Pseudobacteroides sp.: one gene and its partner. The protein of the gene in region 2 interacts with the protein of the main gene of each other region in a pairwise test. Links are inferred from orthologs where the notes say so. Each region holds a gene or a part of one and is shown on either strand. Other genes may lie near its edges.

The links.
Region 1: the proteins of yycF (region 2) and lysA interact in binary tests that used the Escherichia coli proteins (3 or more experiments, as listed by UniProt). The link is inferred for Pseudobacteroides sp. from one-to-one orthologs.

What each region holds. Positions count from the first base shown.
Region 1 is NZ_DATCTU010000102.1:7,458-17,418, reverse strand. What follows is about bases 4,047-7,009. They hold lysA (diaminopimelate decarboxylase), read left to right. Parts: upstream 4,047-4,879; coding sequence 4,880-6,139; downstream 6,140-7,009. Other genes in these bases: VIO64_RS16090 (MASE3 domain-containing protein), read left to right, coding at 6,748-7,009; VIO64_RS16095 (arsenate reductase family protein), read right to left, coding at 6,144-6,482; VIO64_RS16105 (TrmB family transcriptional regulator), read left to right, coding at 4,174-4,878. Outside these bases: VIO64_RS16115 (papain-like cysteine protease family protein), read right to left, coding at 240-2,285; VIO64_RS16110 (HAMP domain-containing methyl-accepting chemotaxis protein), read right to left, coding at 2,626-3,909; more of VIO64_RS16090, read left to right, coding at 7,010-9,045; VIO64_RS16085 (hypothetical protein), read right to left, coding at 9,113-9,961. UniProt on the Escherichia coli protein: Specifically catalyzes the decarboxylation of meso-diaminopimelate (meso-DAP) to L-lysine. Is not active against the DD- or LL-isomers of diaminopimelate.
Region 2 is NZ_DATCTU010000123.1:44,999-51,866, forward strand. Bases 2,986-5,877 are described here. They hold yycF (response regulator YycF), read left to right. Parts: upstream 2,986-4,028; coding sequence 4,029-4,727; downstream 4,728-5,877. Other genes in these bases: VIO64_RS21445 (nucleoside-diphosphate sugar epimerase/dehydratase), read left to right, coding at 2,986-3,566; VIO64_RS21450 (hypothetical protein), read right to left, coding at 3,568-3,723; VIO64_RS21460 (ATP-binding protein), read left to right, coding at 4,792-5,877. Also shown: VIO64_RS21435 (glycosyltransferase family 4 protein), read left to right, coding at 1-857; VIO64_RS21440 (sugar transferase), read left to right, coding at 1,012-1,614; more of VIO64_RS21445, read left to right, coding at 1,698-2,985; more of VIO64_RS21460, read left to right, coding at 5,878-6,561; VIO64_RS21465 (hypothetical protein), read left to right, coding at 6,716-6,868. UniProt on the Escherichia coli protein: Response regulator member of the two-component regulatory system CpxA/CpxR which responds to envelope stress response by activating expression of downstream genes including cpxP, degP, dsbA and ppiA.

The DNA of each region.
Region 1 (9,961 bases), on a different replicon or contig from region 2:
AAACTGGTAAAAATTCTGGTATAATTTTACTATGGCTAACTGATTCTATTATTTTTAATTGTCTGATTTTTAAATAATGTCCCTGGTGGGACTTTTCTTTTTTATGGGGATGATGCCTCCATATTAAATGGTATATCAAAATCCAATATGATTTTGCAATTTTGATAATTTCCTAAGCAAGAGCAATAAAAAGCCAGCTGGGATATTCCGCAGCTGGCTGTACACGTAATTATATCGTTCTAATTTCTTGTAACCTTTATTGTATAATTTCCTGTAATATAGGGTGATGAATGTTTTACCTTAACATAGTAGGTTCTTAGTGAATTGTCATTAGTGAAATTGATTTTAAAGTTACCGTTTGCACCACTGCTGTTGTCCTGGCCTATAAGGTTGAATTCACTGTACCACACTTCACTTCTATTTGCTATATATGGATCCTGAATAGGTATTGAACCCTTGTAAACTTCCCCATATGTATCTGTCATACCAAAGGTTTCAACAGTGTAGTTGCCGGGATATGCTCCTATCTTGTACCAATCAACGTCACCTTCATTGTCTATTGAAGCAACTTTTTCAACATTTATATCAATAATATCAGCAGAAAAAACTGTATCATTAACTTCTTTTTCACCATTTGCTGCAGGAGTTGGAATATAGCAAACACTCTCGTAGAAAAGGAATTCGTTAAAGTTAATTGCATGTTCCTGACCATCCCATGGGTCATTATAGATCACAAATGGGCCTGTTACCCCATCTTTCTGATACATATAACCTTTACCCACTATACAATGATTATCTATAAGAAAGGCTATGGGTGAATTCATATCAATAGCTTTCACAATATCATCGAAAGGATATGCTCCAAAAACACTTGAGAACTTTTTTGGAGTTATATGTCTTGCTGAATAACCTGTTATGTATCTTTCTATGCCTTCTGATAGGGTAGACATAGTATTTGGTTGGTTAAACTGGTAGGAATAAGAATTTGGATAAATATATTTAGCAATTTCAACAGTACGGTTTATATTGGTGTTATTGATATAGGAACTCACCATGGATGCACTTGTTGCCCAGCATAATAAACTGTAAGGCTGCTGGGTCTGGTATACAAGTGGCAGAGTTTTTCCCCTGGTTACACTGATTGTATAATTTCCTGTTGAACCATTGCTATCGGTTACTTTTATATAATAAGCTATGTTTTTCTGAAGCTGCATTTCCAGTACACAGTTTTCTACTGCATCTGTATCACTGGCCAAAAGCTGTCCACTGCCGCTATAAACCTGTCCTGTTGTATTATTGAAGCCCTTGGTTTCAATCCTGTAGTAGGCTGTTTGAGAAGCAGTAAATCTGAAATAGTCTACATCAGAGGATGAGTTTATTTGTGCAGTATATGGAGTTCCGGCACTTAGCACATAGGCTGAATTGATTGAATTTCCCTCATTATCATAAGAAATGGTTTCCTGAGGAATGGAAACAACAAGATTATAATCACCGCTGTTAGCACTTGAATCCCAATGTGTAACCTTTATATAATAAGTGGTAGATGCCGACAGATCATATGTGATACTAAAGTTTCCGCTGCCGTAATCATCATTAGTGGTAAGATATTGCTTGCTTGCGGGACGCATTATACCTGTACCGATTCCGTTATTATCATAAAGATACCCTACTGTATCGGTGGAACCAGTGGTTTTTATAGTGTATGTTCCGCTTATCCGTGGAGTAAACATGTAATAGTCTTCGTCAGCAGGCTGGTTAATTGCTCCGGAAATGGAGACTGTCTTTGTATTGTTTGGTAGAATATTGGCAGACAGGAATGAGCTGTTATATTCTACTTCAGTTATGGTTATTCTATTTGGCTTTAACGGGATAATGCTGATTGTATAGCCGGCCTTTGACATATCATATGTGCTATTGCATTTGAGTTTTATATAATAGTTGTGGTTTCCTGTTAATTCAGCACGTAGAGTACTATTTGGGGTCTCATCAATTATTTCTCTGGATGGGTTGTATAAAGTTTTTGTTGCAGAATTACCTGACTCTATAGTGATCTCATAAGGTCCTGTGTACATTGGTGTAAAGATAAAATAATCCTCATCTATCACACTGTCTAAGTTACCGATAATTTTTTCGTTGTAGTTACCATATTTGTCAAGAGGTGTTGCTGACTCAAATGTGTCATTTAGCTCACATTCATACATAGCTGCATAGCCTGATATGCTGAAAATGGCAATTACAAATAAAACTACTACGTATGTAGTTAAAAATTTACTTCTTTTGTTCATACTAATCCCCCATTCTTTTGTTTGTCTGATTATTAGCCCTACAATTGCATCGATGCATTTTATTTAATACCTTTGCTATATTAAAAGTGTTAATAATCTTACATTTGGCGGAGCAAATAACGAACGGGTTAACGGGATTTGCGACAGACAAATGTAATAGATTAATCACTTTTAATGTAGATAAAGGGATTAACATAATATTAACACAAAAAGTTTACTTTAAAAAGCATAAAAGTAAAAAATTATCATTATGTTATAAATTTGTTGTGTGATAAAAAAGCAATAAAATTCCCCCTACCTTGCATAAACAAGATAAGGGGAGCCTTTGTCGATGTAAATATTAAATCTTAAACTTCTTTACTTCAAGTGTGAGTTCATCGGCCATCTTGGATAATCCTGCTGCAGCTTGTGCCACAATCTCAATTGATGCCAGCTGTTCCTGACCGGAAGCAGATATTTCCTCCGAGCTTGCTGCCGATTGCTGTGCTACTGAGGCCATATCCTGAGTCTGGGTTGCGATTTCTTTTGATCTGGAGTCAATGTTTTGAAGCATCTCTGCGGAGTGTTGTGAACGTTTTACTATATCTTCTACAGCCATCTTAATTTTATCAAAAGCATCTTTTGTATTATTTACGGCTTCAGCCTGGGAATTGACAGTTACTTTTGATAAAGCCATGTTTTCAGAGGTCTGTTTGCTTTTTTCTGTAGTTTCTCTTATGATTGTTGTTATTTCTTTTGCAGCGGATGCTGACCCCTCAGCCAGCTTTCTGATTTCTTCCGAAACGACGGCAAAACCTTTTCCTGCTTCTCCTGCTCTAGCAGCTTCTATTGCTGCATTGAGAGCCAAAAGATTAGTCTGTTCCGTTATAGATGTTATTACATCAACAATGCCCTCAACTTTTGCAACCATTTCACCTAACTCATTGATGGAATTGCCAACCTCGTGTGTAATATTAAAATTCTCACGCATTCTTTCCATAACCAGATCAACCGCACTCTGACCTAGTCTGACCATCTCCAGTGATTTAACAGCGTTTTCAGCATTTTCCGAAGTAGCTTGATTAACTCCATCTATAGTATTTACAACATCTGAAATTGTTTGGCTCGTGCTATTGACGATTTCTGCCTGGTGGTTATTGCCTTCTGCGATTTCATTTATTGTTAGTACGATTTGGTTTATGGTTTTTGTATTTTCATCTGCGGATTCGCTTAATTCCTTTGAATGTAGTGATAGATTGTTTGAGATATGTGTTACTCTTTTTATAAGGTCACTCATTGATTTTCTGGTTTCCCATAAAGCCTTTGCCATGGCTCCGCACTCATCTTTGCTATTTAATGTTTTTTTAAAATCATTGTTTTCGGACAAGTCTAGCTGAGCCATTCTCTTGGCAGCTTCAGTTAATTTGACTATTGGTTTTGATATATAAATTCCAATTAAGTATGATAAACAGGCACCGATTAACATTGAAGTCAGCGTACCGATTAATACAGAAAAAGGAATAGCACTTCTGTCAGAAGCAGATCCCTGGCTTCCCATTATAGATGTTACAATGGATATTGTTAATGCAATAATCAGCGAATTAATTAAAGACAAGATAACAATTTTTGTGGATATCTTTTTCATAGATTATCTCCTCTGTACTTATTGTTATAAATATAGTCTGAACTACTTACCATGCTAAATCTATCGGTATTTTAGATAATATCCATAATAAGAAATTGATAATTATCCTTAGGTTTATTGGCTACACTTTTTAACATAGTAAATATAAAAATAAATCCTATGTATTAAACAATGCATTGACATATTACTTGAATATGTAGTAACATTATAGTGGTAGTAAATAATACTACCATAATAGGGCGATGATATTGCTATAATTGGGTGGTGATAGATATAAATCTAATTCAAAGCCTTATGGTAACAGGACTTACGAGACATGAATCCGAATTGTATGTTGCACTTTCAAGGGAGGGTGAGCTTACTGGGTATGAAGCAGCAAAGGTGACAGGCATTCCAAGAGCCAATGTATATCAAGCACTGGCTGCACTTGTTGAAAAAGGCGGTGCGTATCTGGTTGAAGGAAGTGTTCCCAGATACACTGCGGTGCAGGTTGAGGAATATTGCAAAAATGTGGTAGACCACATAAAAGAAGTAACAGAAATAATTAAAATGGAATGCCCCAAAGGCCGTAAGCCATATGAGCCATATATAACAATAAGTGGCATTAAGCACATACTGGATAAAATGAAAAACATTATTGGAGAGGCAAAGGAAAGAGTATATATTTCAATGACTGACAAAGAATTTGATTATATATCAGATGAGTTGGAAAAGGCAATAAAAAGGGGTGTAAAGGTTGTAGCTATAGCATCAGGAAAGCTTGATATAAATGGGGCTATAGTCCATTATACTACCAAGGCTTCAGGACAGATAAGGCTTATTGCTGATTCAACCGAGGTGCTTACAGGCTGCATAACAGGAGGTGACCAGGACATCTGCCTATATTCAAAAAATAAGCCGTTGGTTGAGCTGGTTAAGGATTCTTTGAAAAACGAAATACAGATTTCAGAGCTAAAAGGGGATAAATAATATGAATAATGACAATATGGAATTTGATTACAATTTTTATAACAACATTGATTTGAAGAGAATTTTGGATAAATACGGAAGTCCCTTATATCTGTATGACGAAAAGACCCTTAGAAAAAACTGCAGAGAAATGAAAAATCTTATAAGATATCCGTGGTTTGTGGCTAACTACTCAATAAAAGCAAACTCAAATATTGAGCTTTTGAAGATTGTCAGGGATGAAGGGTTGAATGCAGATGCAATGTCTCCAGGTGAGATTTATGTGCTTTTGAAAGCGGGCTTTAAACCTTCTCAAATCTTCTACGTCGGAAACAATGTATCAGCGGATGAAATGAAATACGCTGCAGCAAATGGGGTTCTTGTCAGTGTGGATTCATTGTCTCAGCTTGAAACTTATGGTCAGATCGGTAGAGGTGGCCGGGTTTCCATAAGGTTTAACCCGGGAGTAGGAGCAGGTCACCATGAAAAGGTGGTTACGGCAGGTAGCAATACAAAGTTCGGAATTGACAGCACTCTTGTTAATGAGGTAAAAGAAATAGCTGAAAAATATTCTTTAAAAGTTGTCGGAGTAAATCAGCACATAGGCTCATTGTTTTTAGAGGGAAAGCCTTATATTGAGGGGGTTAAGTCACTTCTTCACATTGCTTCAGCATTTGATGGCTTGGAGTTTGTTGATCTTGGGGGAGGTTTTGGAATACCTTATAAAAAACAGGATAGCCAAAACAGGCTTGATCTTTCTTATTTATCACACGGGCTTGAAAAGGTAATCCTGGAGTGGATGAAGGCCTACGGCAGAGAGGTTCAGATAAAAACAGAACCTGGAAGGTATGTTGTGGCTGAAAGCGGAGTTTTACTTGGAACGGTATATAGTTTAAAAGTAAACTACGGAAGAAGGTATATAGGGACAGATATAGGCTTCAATGTACTTATGAGGCCTGTCATGTATGACTCATATCATGAAATTGTATTCTTCAGGAATGGTAAGCTGTTGACCGGTGAAAAAAGAAGTATTGCCACAGTTGTGGGAAATATTTGCGAAACAGGTGATGTATTGGCAAAAGACAGGTTGCTTCCTGATGATATACAGGAAGGCGACATTGTTGCTGTTTTGGATGCAGGGGCATATGGATACTCAATGTGCTCAAACTACAATTTAAGGCTAAGACCGTCTGAAGTACTCATATGTGAAGACGGATCAGACAGGCTTATAAGAAAAAGGGACACTTTGGAGGACCTTATAGCAGGCTATGATATAAAGTGATGACTTATACCCAATCCTTCCATATTTCCGGCTTGTATCCAACAGTGGCTTGTTTTCCATTCCTTACTATAGGCGATTTATAGAGCTTGGGATTTTTAAAGAGCACTTCTTCAGCTACTTTTCCAGTCCCAAGCCTCTGCATGTTTAATGCAGTATATTCCTTGCACTTGTCATTTATTAGATCTGTCAGCCCGACAGCTTTCTTTACACTTTCAAATTCCCCTTTGCTAAGTCCGTATTTGGCCAGGTCTACAAGCTGATAGCTGATGTTCCTCTCCTTGAAATAGCGTTCAGCCTTTTGAGTATCGAAGCATTTTTTTAAAGCATATATCTGTATGTTCATATACTTACCTTTCTTAATTTATACAAAAAGTATAAAAATTCAGTTGTTTTTCTAACTTAGCTTTAATCCCTTATTATATTATGATTATACCAGCTGTATTAAAGGTGTTGTCAAGGTTTATATTTCCACGCATGTTGGACATATATTAAAGCATATGTTATAATTTTGAAATGCAAGAAATGTATTCATAATGTAGCTTTTTATAGTTATTTGTGTATTAATTATCGTAAAAATAAATGAGCTTAATTTTACCAGGGGGATTAAATTGGGTACAGAACAAAATGACCGATTGAATAGTAAAGTATCAATAAAAACCTTAATTATTCAGTATTTATTTACCGTTGCAGGATCAATCCTTTTTGCTGTGGTTTTACATACGGTACTAATAAAATATTTGGATATTTATCATTCGGCATTGGAACTAAGCTGTGTTTTTATCTCAATATCCACTTTCTTTGCAGCATGGTTTACCTATAATAACGGTACTACGGGAATATATATTTTAGGATTTGGTTATCTTGCAGTTGCACTCTTTGATGCTCTGCATACTTTGTTTTACTTCAAATTAAATCTAAATTCACATTCATTCTTTGATCTATCGACCTGGTACTGGGTACTGGGAAGATTTGCTGAGGCAGTAATACTATTGTTGTCGGTGCAGTCATTCAGGATTAGGCTTAATAAGTGGCTGGCACTATGTATTACATTAATAATAGCTTCAGGTGTATCGGTTTTTTGTATAGTATATCATGATTATTTGCCCATACTTCTAACTGAACAAGGAATTACTCAGGTAAAATTAATAATGGAAATTGTTATAATGTCCATACTTATGTTAGCAGTGTATTTTACAAAAAATAAAGTTTCCGGCACAGGAATAGTTACATATAAATATATTTTCGTATCACTGATTCTCACAATATCAGCAGAGTTTTGTTTTGTTTTATATATTACAGTGGAGTCTACAATATGGACCATAGGACATGTTTTAAAGATTGCGTCTTATTTCTATCTCTTTAAAGGAATATACATTTCCACCGTTACTTATCCGTATGAAAATCTTGAAGATGAACACATAAAGCTGGATAATGCATATAAGAAGCTGGATGAGGCACATATACAAATAAAAACTATCACAGAAAACCTCAACAGCACTCTTGATGCACTTCCTATAGCAGTGCTTAAGTGTGGGTTTGACAGAAGAATTATATATGTAAACAGGATGTTTGAAGATGTTTTGGCGTGTGATAGAAATAAATTATATGGTTATTTTCTGGAAGATGTACTAAAGGAATTTGGGGGAGAAAGGCAAGACGAAAAATTTCTTTTAGATGAATTAATAAATAATAAAGTTGAAGGTAACCAGATTATGTGGATCTGTCAAACAGGAAGAGGCGATATTGTCAAGCTTTCTGTGACAGCTCAGAGAATCGGCAGCGGTATTTTGGTTCTTATAAAGGATGCGAAAAGGGAGCAGGAACTCGAGAATGTTCATCTTCAAACACAGACTATATTAAACGCAATAAGCAACAGCGTGCTTATGATAGATAAGCATAGGAAGATTATATTGCACAATAAAGCCCTCGAAGAGGTATTTGAGATAGAAGATAAAAGGATCAAAGGTATGGATCTGGATGAATTAAATAAACTAGTAGATTTCGACTGCGATAATTTCTTCGATATGGCACTGAGAGGAATTGAAGATAAACAATACCATGAGATTGCTGTGAAGTCTATGAAAGGTAATAGGAAAGAGCTTCTCATGTATTTTACACCGATTAAAAATATTGAGGGAGAAATAATCGGAGGGATAAGTGTAGGCACAGATATAACTGAGATTAGAAAAGAGCAGCAAAAAATGATACAACAGGAAAAACTTGCGTTATTGGGCCAAATGGGTGCTGGAATAGTGCATGAAACCAGAAATTACTTAACAACAATAAAAGGCCGCTGCCAGTTAATCGATATGCTTTCCCATGATAAAACGATTAAAGGCCATACTGCAAAAATAAAAAGTAATATTGAAGAGGTGAACAAAATAATAAGTGAATTTTTATTTTTGTCAAAGCCTAGAGAAGCTCAAATGGAAGAGGTTTCCTTATGTGATGTATTCAAATCAATTAAAGCCATGATTGAGGCATCCTCCCTTGTTAAAGGAGTAGATATTGATTTCAATTTGTCTAATGAAGAAAGGTATTTATATTGTGATGAGTCACAGCTAAAGCAAGTTATGCTAAATATTTGTAAAAATGCTATTGATGCAATGGCAGAAGTAGAATCAGCAAAACTTAAGATAGATACAGGGTATAATGAACAGACAAATGAGATGGTTATACAAATTTCAGACAATGGAAAAGGCATATCAAAGGAAGACTTAAAGAAAATAGGCACCCCCTTCTTTACAACTAAAAAGAGCGGTACAGGGCTGGGATTGAATGTATGCCACCAAATAATCAAACAACATAGCGGAAATATTGACGTTCAAAGTGAATTAGGCAAGGGTACAACCTTTACAATAACTTTACCCTGTATAGAGGATGATGAAGAATTTGAGGCTGTATGATACTAAAAGGGGCTTTAATCAAGCCCCTTTTAGTCAGTATTTATAATCACTATTAATATAAATCGTTTTATTTGTTATAAAACATATTTGTTGATCTTGTATTGCCAAACTGTGCATATATCCTGCAGTTATCAAATTGTGCAGAGTTTGGAATTATTAAGGCACCGAAAGCACTTGTAGTTCCATTTACTGAATTCCATTTAGGAGTGGAGCTTGTATCGCTAATTGAAGAGTAATAAACTGTAACTGGTGCATTTGCAAATGCGGATGTAACAATAAGATCCTTATTTGCGTTAAATGTTAATTTGCTGGTATCTGCATATTGTGTTGGCAAAATATTTGATAATGTATTGTTTACTTTAGCCTGAAGTTGATAGTTTACATAATCGTTAGCGTATATATTGACCTTTGCAAAACCGAAGACATCTGTTGAGCCGGCTGAATGGGTATTTATGACTCTGCGTTCCAGCGGGCCGACAACGATTTCGCCGCCTATACCTTCATAATATGATATCGTAATTGGGGCACCCGGAATGTCTGTAAATAAAAACAGTTCAAAGTTATTATTTGGGTTCTTAATGATCTCAATTGAGCTGTGTGACATCAAAACCGGGTTTGATTTAACCTTACCTATTGCTGATTCAATAGATACGTTTTTAGAATATTTAAGTGTGGTAACCTCAAGAGTTCCATTGGCATCGGTATAACCGGCAAGGCTTTGCTCAATAATTTCAGGGCTGCTGGGGCCCGGAACAATCCTGCTGATATTTCCGCCATAGTAGGTCAAATAAACAGCTTGATTTGGTAGGTTGGAAGTTATTGTTAGAGCAGCGGAGCCGTCTTTTTTAGTTGTTTTAACGTATAGTGCTGTAGTTGGAGTAGGTGTAACAGTGGGTGTTATAGCAGATGTTGAAGT
Region 2 (6,868 bases):
GGGTTCCGATAGTCATATATACGGCCCATGGATTTTACTTTCATGACAATATGGGAGCAGTCAAGAAAAATATTTTTATCGGTGTAGAAAAGCTTGGAGGGTGGCTTTCGGATTTTATATTCACCCAGAGCAGCGAGGATTGCAAGGCTGCCATTGAAAAGAAGATCATTGATAAATCAAAGATTCTCACAATAGGCAACGGTGTTGATCTTGGAAGATTTGAACCGTCCCGATTTGAAGACGGTACAGTAAAAGAAAGCTTAAAAAGAGAGCTTGGTATTAAGAGAGATGACCTGGTCGTTACCATACTTGGAAGAGTGGTCAGGGAAAAGGGTTATATGGAGTGGGTGCAAGCAGCAAAAGAGATTACCGATAGGTTTGATAATGTTAAGTTCCTTGCAATCGGAGGCACGCTTGAATCGGACAGGGATGGAATCAAGGCTGATCTTGACAGCTTTATAAGTGAAAACAAGCTGCAGGGCAAGGTTATATTTACAGGCTCAAGATCAGATATACCGGAACTTCTTGCTATTACCGACATATTTACACTTCCTTCTTACAGGGAGGGAATGCCTAGATCCCTTATAGAGGCCATGTGTATGTGCAAGCCGGCGGTGGCTACCAATATTAGGGGCTGCAGGGAAGAGGTTGACGAAGGGGATACCGGCTTTTTAGTTCCTGTGGCTGATCACAAACTGCTTGCAGACAAAATAATATATTTGGTTGAAAACCCGGACGAGAGGACAAGGATGGGAATAAATGCAAGGAAGAAAGCCTTGGAAGAGTTTGATGAAAGAAAGGTCCTTATCCGTCAGCGGGAAATATTTCAAAAGCTTGTGAATAAGTGTATTAATTAACATTGGCTATTCTTTATTTTAGGGTTGATTTACTAACAACTGTTTTATATACTTGGTATATATAGATACCGAATTATAAAACAGTTGTAAATTTATTATTGGGGTTAATTATATAGAGAAAACATAAGTAACTTTTTAAGAAAGAGTGAGGCAAATGAAGAGGATTTTTGATTTGTTATTTTCAATAGTGGTTATTGTATTGCTGTCACCGGTGCTATTGGCTTTAGTTATACTGGTAAAGCTTACTTCAAAAGGTCCTGTTATATTCAGTCAGCGTCGCATAGGTAAGGACAAAAAGGAGTTTAATATATATAAATTCAGAAGTATGTATATTGATACGCCAAAGGATGTTCCTACTCATCTTTTGGATAAGCCTGATGCGTTTATTACACCTGTGGGTAAAATTTTAAGAAAAACCAGCCTTGATGAGCTTCCCCAGCTCATTAACATATTTAAGGGTGAGATGAGCTTTGTGGGACCTAGGCCTGCTCTATACAACCAGTATGATCTTATAGAGATGAGGGACATTGCAGGTGCAAACAGTGTAAGGCCGGGAATTACAGGTTGGGCACAGATTAATGGAAGAGACGAGCTTCCTATTCCTGTTAAGGTGGAATATGACAAGTATTATGTTGAGAATATGTCGTTCTTCCTTGATGTGAAAATTGTATTAAAAACATTTACGAACGTCATATTGTCAAAAGGTGTTGTTGAAGGAAAGCAAGAAATTCAGGAAAAAGAGCACATTAAAGTATAAATAGCTAAAAGCGGTACTTGAGCTTACGGAAACAATTAAGATTGAAAATTCGCAAGCATTTGTTAAGTTTAGGGAGGTCTGATATGAGAAGAGAGATAAGATCAAAGCTTCTGGTGATTTTAGATATATTTTTAATTAACATTGCTGTATTATTTGCATATTTACTGAGGTTTGACGGCGATTTAAGCAATATGCCGCCTGAAGTAAAAAAGAATATAATCTATATATTTATCGCTGCGACGTTGATAAAGGTTGTGTCAAACGCATTGTTCAAGCTCTACAGCAGCCTTTGGAGATATGCCGGAATCTACGAAATGGTGAACATAGTAAAGGCTGCATTTATTGGAAATGTGATAATGCAGTGCTTTGTTTTTGTTGAGCGTATATTTGCTGAAAGGGACATGCTTATTTTCAAGGTAACTGTACCTGCAAGTATTTTTGCTATTTGTTTTTTGGTGGATATTTTTATGCTTGGCGGCTCAAGGTTTGCTTACAGGGTATTTAGAAGGATTGTAAAAGGTGAAAAAATACAATTAAAAAACTCCAAGAGAGTTCTTATTGCAGGTGGGGGTAATCTGGGTGCTGTGCTCATAAGGGAGCTTAGACGCCACACAGAGCTAAACAGCATACCTGTTGCAATAGTAGATGAGGATCCATATAAAATAGGCAAGGAGATAAATGGAGTCCCCATAATAGGGCAAAACAAAGATATACTGGATATCATAATCCGCAAGAAGATAGATGAGGTTATTATCACAATACCGGGAGCATCCAACCAGGTAATAAACGAAATATACAATGAATGCTCTAAGACCGATTGTAAGGTAAAGATACTGCCTTCCATGGCACAGCTTATTGACGAGACTGTTATGATCCAGAAGATAAGGGATGTAAATATAGAGGACCTTCTTGGAAGGGAGCCCGTTAACCTTGATATTGAGAAGATAACATCATACGTTGAAGGTCAGGTTATCATGGTTACAGGCGGAGGAGGATCAATCGGTTCCGAGCTGTGCAGGCAGATCGCCTCGTTTAAGCCGAAGCACCTTATAATACTGGACAATTATGAAAATAATGCTTATGACATTCAGAACGAGCTTATATACAATTATCCTGGGCTTAATCTGACAACCGTTATTGCAAACATAAGAGAAAAACACAGAATAGACAGCTTGTTCAAAAAATACAGACCAAATGTTGTGTTTCATGCGGCAGCACACAAGCATGTGCCTTTGATGGAAGCCAACCCCACTGAGGCTATTAAGAATAATGTTTTCGGCACTATGAATGTTGCAGAGTGTGCGGATAAGTACGACACAAAAAGGTTTGTGCTTATTTCCACCGATAAGGCGGTAAACCCAACAAACATCATGGGAGCAACAAAAAGAATAGCAGAAATGATAATTCAGGCAATAAACAAACACAGCAAAACGGAGTTTGTTGCCGTTAGATTTGGAAATGTACTAGGCAGCAACGGCAGCGTTATTCCCCTGTTTAAAAAGCAGATTGAACAGGGAGGACCTGTTACAGTTACTCATACTGAGGTTACAAGGTTCTTTATGACCATACCTGAAGCCGTTCAGCTGGTAATTCAGGCTGGAGCTATGGCAAAAGGCGGGGAAATATTTGTCCTTGACATGGGCAATCCCGTAAAGATATATGATTTAGCCAGAAACCTGATAAAACTATCAGGTTTCGAGCCCGATGAAGATATAAAAATTGAGATTACCGGATTAAGGCCTGGTGAAAAATTGTATGAAGAGCTGCTTATGGATGAAGAAGGCCTTAAGTCCACCGCCAATAAAAAAATATTTGTAGCGAAGCCTGTTTTTACTGATTTGGTAATGCTTAAGCGTGAGTTGGACCGATTGAAGGAAATAATTATGACAGACGCCAACGAGGTTATGGAATATGTACAAATGATTGTACCTACTTACAAGAAAGCTCAATAGTTCATAGTTTTCTGTTATAGCAGGTTAGAACCCTGTCCAGCCTTCGGCTGTAGTGTTGAACCGGGTGACTCTGAAGGTCGAAGTTATTGGTTTCAATGATTTTGTTAAGACGGATGTGCATACGTGCAATAATTGAATACATGAGTTCTTTTGACATGAAATAATAGCCTCCTTTAATTGACTTGATAAATCAACTGACATTATTTCAGATAAACTATGGACAACCCACTTGTAATAATTATAACATAATATGGAATTTTATCAATGGAAATTATTAAAATTTATAAACCATAAATTTGTGATTTTATTTTTGATTATAAATGTTATAATGTATAAAGTATACTATACTAATAGTAAAATGGCTTATTATCAGTCACTCTGATATGCTTCATTGCTTGCCGAAATGACTAATAGATAAAGAGATATGCAGATAAATAATATTTTCTGTTAGGAGTGTGTTTTGTGAATAAAAAAATACTGATAGTAGAAGATGAGAAAAACATTGTTGACATTCTTAAATTTAACCTAAAAAAGGAAGGATTCGATACAATAGAGGCTCATGATGGAGAGCAGGGGTTAGAGCTGGCAATAAACCAGAAGCCTGACTTGATCCTTCTTGATATAATGCTGCCTAAAATGGATGGATTTACTGTATGTCGTAAAATCAGGCAAAGCCTTTCCACACCTATATTGATGCTTACTGCAAAGGAAGAGGAAGTGGATAAGGTGTTAGGCCTTGAGCTTGGTGCGGATGACTATATTACCAAGCCGTTTAGTCCTAGGGAGCTTATGGCCAGGGTAAAGGCAAACATAAGAAGGACTGCACTTTCAGAGGTACAGCCTTCCAATACTGAAAGTATAATGAAAATAGGCAATCTTGAAATTGATTTCGAACGTTATGAAATAAAAAATGATAATACTACTATAGAGCTTACTTTAAGAGAGTTTGAGCTGGTTAAATTTCTGGCTCTTTCCCAGGGACAGGTTTTTTCCAGGGAGGTGCTTTTGGAAAAGGTCTGGGGTTATGAATATTATGGCGATGTACGTACGGTTGATGTGACAGTTAGAAGAATAAGAGAAAAGCTGGAGAAGAATCCTAGCGAGCCCGAGTATATAATTACAAAAAGAGGTGTAGGTTACTTCTTCAAAAAGGTAGGATAAGATGCATTTTAGGGAATTGCGTTGGAAGTTTATAAAGAGATTTTTCTGGAGATTTTCACGGAGTTTGCAGTGGAAGCTGGTTTCTATCTTTATTTCTATAACCTTGGTCCTTATGATTATTATGTGGCTGTTTTTAATAGACTCGGTAGAATCTACCTACTTCCAGAGCTTTAAGGCAAGCATAGAATCGGGGCTAAACAAGTGGGAGCTTAAAAACAACAAAAAGGCAGGAGTAGCTGAAGCTAAAAAATCCCTTGTGGACAAGAATTATGCAATTCTTACTTTCTATGTCGGGGAAGACAGAACCTATGCTCTTGTTGATAAGGACCTTAATATCGATAAATTTTACGACTCAAGATACAGCGATAATGACAAGAGTGCTTACCTTGAGGATTTATTGAAGTCCAAGAATTTTGTCACTGCAATGTCCGGACAAATCGGAGACAAGGAAATTCTGATGCATACTGCAGACGGAACTGCCTTTTATGACTATGCCTGGACAAATGGTAATTATATACTTTATTTTAGGTATTATAGGCAGGATTTGGGTAATACTATAGATAATCTCAATATTGATTTACTTAAGAGCTCAATAATTGCAATAATTCTATCGTTGCTAATCGGGTATGCTCTCTCAAAAACCATCACCATTCCAATTATAAACGTAATGCATAAGGCACAAAAGGTTGCTGGGGGCGATTTCGACCAATTGGTTGATGTAAAATCCGAGGATGAGATTGGAAAGTTGACAAAGACATTTAACTTTATGGCTAAAGAGCTGAAGCAGAAGATTATCGGTATTTCCAGTGAAAAAAGCAAAATAGAAACTATTTTAAAATACATGGCGGACGGAGTAATAGCCTTTAATATGTCGGGTGAGGTTATACATTCCAACCCGGCATCTTTAAGAATGCTGGGGCTAAGGGATGCAAGCTTTACTTTTTACGAGTTTGCAAAAAGCTATTCTTTGGATATAAGCATAGAGGATCTTTTAGAGTCTGAGTCATCTGCCTCTAGAGAAGCAAATATAAGGACCATGCACAAAATAATAAAAATATACTTTGCATTATTTACCGATGAGGAAAACAATGCTGAGGGTATAATTATTGTGCTTCAAGATATTACAGAGCAGCAAAGGCTTGATGATATGAGAAAAGAGTTTGTTGCCAACGTTTCACATGAGCTCAGGACTCCGCTTACATCTATAAAAAGCTATGCCGAGACCCTTTTGGATGGTGAGTACAGGAATGGTGAAATAGCAGAAAAATTCCTGGGAGTAATAAACTCAGAGGCAGACAGAATGACAAGGCTCGTTAAGGATCTATTGCAGTTGTCCAGTCTGGACAATAAAAAAATGCACTGGAATAAGAAAAATATACAGTTGACGGAAATTGTAAAGAATTGTGTGAATAAAATGTCCATTGATGCAAAAATCAAGGAACAGTCACTTGAGTTTTTTGTTGAGGAAGACCCTGGAGAAGTGTATGCAGACAGGGATCGTATAGAGCAGGTTGTGATAAATATAATAAGCAACGCTATCAAATATACCCATATTAGAGGCATCATAACAGTAAGTGTAGGTGTTAATGAGAACATGGCATTTATCAGGGTTGCTGATACGGGAATCGGCATATCTCAGGAGGATATTAAAAGGGTCTTCGAAAGATTTTACAGGGTGGACAAAGCCCGCTCAAGGGAGATGGGCGGTACAGGCCTTGGCCTAGCCATTGCAAAGGAGATTGTGGAGGCTCATGGCGGCACAATATTAGTTTCGAGTGAGATTGGTGTGGGTACTGTACTGACCGTAAACTTGAGGTTGTCTTGCGAAATATGACGTAGTTTTGTATATTACCGAATGTAATTTAATTTTAAATACAATGTAATAGATTTGTAACATAAATTGTAGTATAATTAATATAGAGTCATATATAGAGAATGCATAAAAAAATAATCTGATTTAAGGTTTAATCATTTTGAGGTGTTGTACAATGTTAAAGAAATTTTGTAGTTTTCTGACAATTTTTATTGTCTCGGCATTAATGCTATCCACTGTTTCATTTTCCTACCAGAAGAATGGTGCGAATATACTTGATAATGACTTTATTTACAGTATGGATACCAAGCCAACGGCCAAACAGTTT